2 regions of the Glutamicibacter sp. M10 genome follow, and region 2 is predicted to be linked to the other one. Evidence: riboswitches for the same ligand, from Rfam matches in the RefSeq annotation. Region 2 holds a riboswitch; the other holds the start of a gene.
The links. Region 2 has a riboswitch for S-adenosylmethionine ahead of N6V40_RS01160 (methionine ABC transporter ATP-binding protein). Riboswitches for the same ligand answer to the same signal wherever they lie in the genome.

Region 1: another riboswitch for S-adenosylmethionine. It lies ahead of N6V40_RS02995 (flavin reductase family protein); the one in region 2 lies ahead of N6V40_RS01160 (methionine ABC transporter ATP-binding protein).

What each region holds. Positions count from the first base shown of each region.
Region 1 is NZ_CP104918.1:603,058-605,544, reverse strand. It holds gene N6V40_RS02995 (flavin reductase family protein) at 356-856, opposite strand; SAM riboswitch class IV at 953-1,070, opposite strand; gene N6V40_RS02990 (long-chain-fatty-acid--CoA ligase) at 1,413-2,487, shown strand, end outside.
Region 2 is NZ_CP104918.1:228,783-231,269, reverse strand. It holds gene N6V40_RS01165 (SDR family oxidoreductase) at 89-952, opposite strand; SAM riboswitch class I at 1,235-1,324, shown strand; gene N6V40_RS01160 (methionine ABC transporter ATP-binding protein) at 1,410-2,219, shown strand; gene N6V40_RS01155 (methionine ABC transporter permease) at 2,334-2,487, shown strand, end outside.

The DNA.
Region 1 (2,487 bases), 370 kb from region 2:
GGACAGAAAAATATTTTGTTGAAGCTTGCGGCACCCTTCGCAGAGTTATCAACAGCCAAAAACACCCGGAATTCGGGGTTATTAGCGATATGCACAGAGTTCTACACACATCACCCACAAGCGTGTGGATAACCCTGTGGATAGTGAGATTCTCCTAAAACCCTTAGTCACCGTAGGTTAAGCGGTTCACTTGACCCTCAAAAACGACGTCGTCCACATTTCTTTGCCCCAAGGCATCTTTTGTCCCCGTGGATAACTCACCACATCATCAAAATGCTGCCGTCACGCAAAAACGCTCCGGGTGGAACACCGCGTGTTCCGTCCGGAGCGTTTGAGCAACTAGCTAGCTGAAGTATTAGACGAGTTCAGGAACTGGGATTGAATGAAATCGTGAATCATGGAAGATCTGTGGCGAATGTTCGGAGGCGTGGTGCCCGTGCACTTCCAAGAAGACGACCCAGTGATCACCAGCTTCAACTTCGTTGTAGATGGAAGTCTCCAACCACAATGTGGATTCTTCGATAAACAGCGCACCCTGGTCAGTGACGGCAGTGTCTACACCACGGAAGCGGTCGCCGGTCTTTGAGGCGAGCTGCGCGCATACTCCCCCATTGCGGTCGCTAAGCACTGAGACGCCAATGTGGCCAGCTTCGCGTAATTTGGGCCAGGTGTTAGAAGTTTTCTGTACTGCAAACATCACCAGCGCAGGTTCCAACGAAACACCAACGGTGAACGACGAAGCGATAATTCCGGTTTTTACACCGTCAATCTCGGCGCAAAGAGCTGCGATGCCTGAGGGGTGCTGAGCGAAAACCTTGCGGAGCGTCAGCGGGTCAAGTTCACGATTCAATGACATGGCTCGATTCCTTCTGGTCTTGCCCACGGCGCTGAAGAGACCCGAGCAAACGGTTCGGCGTCCCCGAATCCACTTCTCACTGATCATTCACGCAGTGCGCGGTACTTGTTTCAACACCATTTAGCGCGAAACCGAATCCTCACCTGGAGCACCCCACTACCGTAGAGAGGGTTGCCGATCAGCAAGCCAGGGCTTATAGCTGATGCTCTTGATTCTGTTTAAAACGATATGGGTCATGACGAAGTATCGTCAAACAAATCACTTCGTAAATCGCAATATTCAATGATTCATTCGACGCATAGGCCTATATCGAGGTGTCTGGCAGTCAATTATTCAGAAGATGTGTGATCCATGACGCAATCCGCTTATCGATGACATCCTGCCCAGCTCGGTCACCAAGGCCGCTTCAACGCTTTTCTGGGGCCGCTCACCGTAATGAAACCGGGTTTCTTTCTCTGGCGTTCAGGTTCATGCCACGATAAAAGATGCAGTGTTATGCGTCACACCATTCATTGCCTGCCGCCGTTGCCAGAGATGATGAGTGAAGGATGCCTCCATGGTAGAAATTCAGGCCAACCATTCAGAACTAACCCCGTTGCGTTTCCTTGAACGCTCGGCCGAGGCCTACCCCAGCAAGACCGCCATCATTCATGGGACTCGTAGTTATACCTACAAAGAATTCGAAACTCGGGTGCACCGTTTTGCTCAAGTACTAGCCGAGCGCATCGAACCCGGTGACCGAGTAGCGGTCTTGGCACCAAATACTCCTGAGATGTTGATGGCTCACTACGCCGTGCCGCTAGCTGGGGGTGTGCTCATCGCTCTGAACACGCGACTCTCCGCCCACGAGCTGCAGTACATCATCGACCATTCGGGAGCGAAGCTCCTCCTGGCCGATACCGAATTACTGGAGAACACCAAAACCCTGCGACGCGAAAACCCCGGCCTGCAGGCACTGATTGAGATCACCGACGACCAGTTCACCTCCCCACGCCCGAACGTGGAAGTTGATGGAACCTTGGAGCAATTGCTGTCTACCGCCAGCGACGAGAAACTGCCCTATGCGATCGCGGACGAGCGCTCTGCCATCGCCTTGAACTACACCTCGGGGACCACGGGAAAGCCCAAGGGTGTGCTCTACTCGCACCGCGGCAGCTACCTAAACTCTCTGGGTGAAGCGCACCATCAGGGCCTTAGCTCAGCGACCCGATACCTCTGGACGCTACCGATGTTTCACTGTAACGGCTGGTGTACACCCTGGGCAGTGACCGCAGTTGGTGGCACCCATCTATGCCTGCGTGGAGTGCGTGAAGATGCAGTGTGGGATGCCATCGAGAACCTCGGAACTACTCACCTGTGCGGTGCCCCGACTGTTTGCTCGATCATCGCCGACTCGACTCGGGCGCACCAACTTCAGGCTCCGCTGCGCATCACCACCGCTGGAGCTCCACCGTCCCCGGCCATCATTTCCAAGTTGCAGAAACTGGGCATCGAAGTCGTTCACGTCTATGGGCTGACCGAAGTGTATGGCCCCTACACAGTCTGCGAATACCAAGAAGAATGGGATCAGCTAGAGCCGGCCGAACGCGTGGCCAAGCTAGCCCGCCAAGGCGTCGGAATGATCACCGCGG
Region 2 (2,487 bases):
TAGTTATGACGTTAGAACTGTGGGCAGTGATCCCCGACTAGTCAGTCGAGGATCACTGCCCACTTCAGCGTTGGTGCAGCTGGTTAGTTTACTGAGCCAGAGCTTCCTTGATGGTCTTACCCAACGATGCGGTTGGACGGCCAATGAGCTGGGAAAGATCTGCCGAGTTCACTTCCAGGGCACCGTCACGAACCTGCACGTCGGTATCAACCAGGATGTCTGCAAACTGTGCTGGCACGCCGGATTCGGTGTAGATCGCAACGAGCTTCTCTGGTTCAACTTCCTGGTAATTGACCTCTTGGCCGGCGGCGGCGCCCACGGCACCGGCCAGCTGACTCAGGGTGAAGGCCTTGTCGCCACCAAGTTCGTAGATCTTGCCGGACTCATTTTCTTCGGAGAGCAATACCGCTGCGGCTGCTTCTGCGTAGTCGGCACGTGGGGCGGCGCTGATCCTGCCGTTACCTGCGGCGCCGAGAACTACGCCGCTGTTGAGGTAGCCCAGGAGCTGATCGGTGTAGTTTTCGGTGTACCAACCGTTGCGTAGCAAGACGTATTCAATGCCGGAGCCCGCCAGTAACTGTTCGGTAGCCACATGCTCTTGCGCCAGTTTCATGTTGCCGGTCAGGGCATTGGCAATAGAGGTATAAGCAATCAGCGATACGTTCACGCGCTGGGCAGCGTTGATGACGTTCTCATGCTGGGTGATGCGCTGGCCAACTTCGCTACCTGAAATCAGAAGCAACTTGTCTACGCCTTCGAGAGCTGACACCAGGCTTGCCTCGACGTTGTAGTCAGCGGCGCGGGTCTCCAGACCCTTGCCCGCCAGAGGAGCGAGTTTTTCTTCAGAACGTCCAAGGGCAACCAGTTGTGCAGGATCTGCACCGCGCTCTAATAGTGCGTTGATAACCAGTTGGCCCAGCTGTCCGGTGGCTCCTGCAATTGCAATCTTCATGTTGTCCTCTCGTTGGTCTGCAAACTAATACAACCACGTCCCTCGCGGTTCAATTCCCGACGGTCAGTCGTGCGCATGAAACCAAAGGGGAATCAATACGTCAAGGGTCGTCGTCTTGATTCGAAACCTTTGAGGAAAGTGAAGAATTGCTACGCAGACCAAAGCAATTTTTTGACGTTGTGAGTAAGTTTTGGTGACTTCATGACTTCCGTTTACGTAATTATTGTTCGGTCATGGCCATGGAAGACAGACTTAAATCGTTCGGACCGTACAACCGAACACACACCATCCAGAGCGACTGAGAGATCTGGCTCAACGACGTCGCAGCAACCACCCGTAAGGGAGCGGTGCTACAGCCAGGACCGATGGAGTACTTTCACTTCGCGACGGGAAAGTCTGTTTAAAGACAGGATTTCCTCGTGAAGAACGCTCCGTATAACCAAGCAGTAAAGGAGCGATGATGATTCGTCTTGAGAACGTAACAACAACATTTGGCAATGGCCAGGATCAATTCACGGCAGTTAAAGACGTGACCCTGAACATTGAAGCCGGAAGCATTCACGGGATCATCGGCTTCTCCGGTGCTGGCAAGTCAACGCTGTTGCGCAACATCAACTTACTTCAGCGCCCAACCTCCGGTCAGGTTTTTGTCGATGACGTGGAACTTACCGGACTCAGCGATGGCGATTTGCGTAAGCAACGACATGAAATCGGAATGATTTTTCAGCACTTCAATCTGCTGAACAATCGCACCGCGTTGCAGAACGTGGAACTGAATCTGAAGTTTGCTGGTGTAGCAAAAAACGAGCGTCGCGAACGCGCCTTGGAAGCTTTGGCCATTGTTGATTTGGCTGACAAGGCCAGCGCATACCCAGGACAGCTTTCAGGCGGTCAGAAGCAACGCATCTCCATTGCACGAGCGTTGGTGACCGAGCCAAAAGTCCTCTTGTGCGATGAACCGACCAGTGCAGTGGATCCGCGAACCACGACCTCGGTGCTGCAGTACCTCAGCGACATCAACGCCAGCCTCGGAATCACCACAGTTATTGTCACGCACGAAATGAACGTTATTAAGGCCATCGCAGACCGCGTCTCGGTGATGGAAGACGGTTCAGTAGTTGAAGAGTTCGCCCTGAATGAGTTGCAAGAGCCTGGCTTTGAACCCACGACGCCTATCGGACGCTATCTGATCAGCGATGAAATTACGTTGAACCGCAGCCCAAAACCCGTTTCATCCTCATCAGCTGCCCACGTAGCGCGCGTATAAAGAACCTGGATTACCAATGAACTTATCTTCACTAGTGCTGGGCACGAGCAACGGCAGTGCAGCAGCTTTAACTTTGACCGAATTGTTGAACTGGCCCCGGAAATTTGGGTGGCCATGGCACAAACTTTCGCCATGCTTCTGGTCGCCATTCCAATTGCAATTTTGCTCGGAACGCCACTGGGGATCTGGCTGTTCTCCATGTCGCCTAATGGTCTGCGTCCCCGTCCGCGGTTGCACCAGATTGTTGACGGAATAGTGAACACCATCC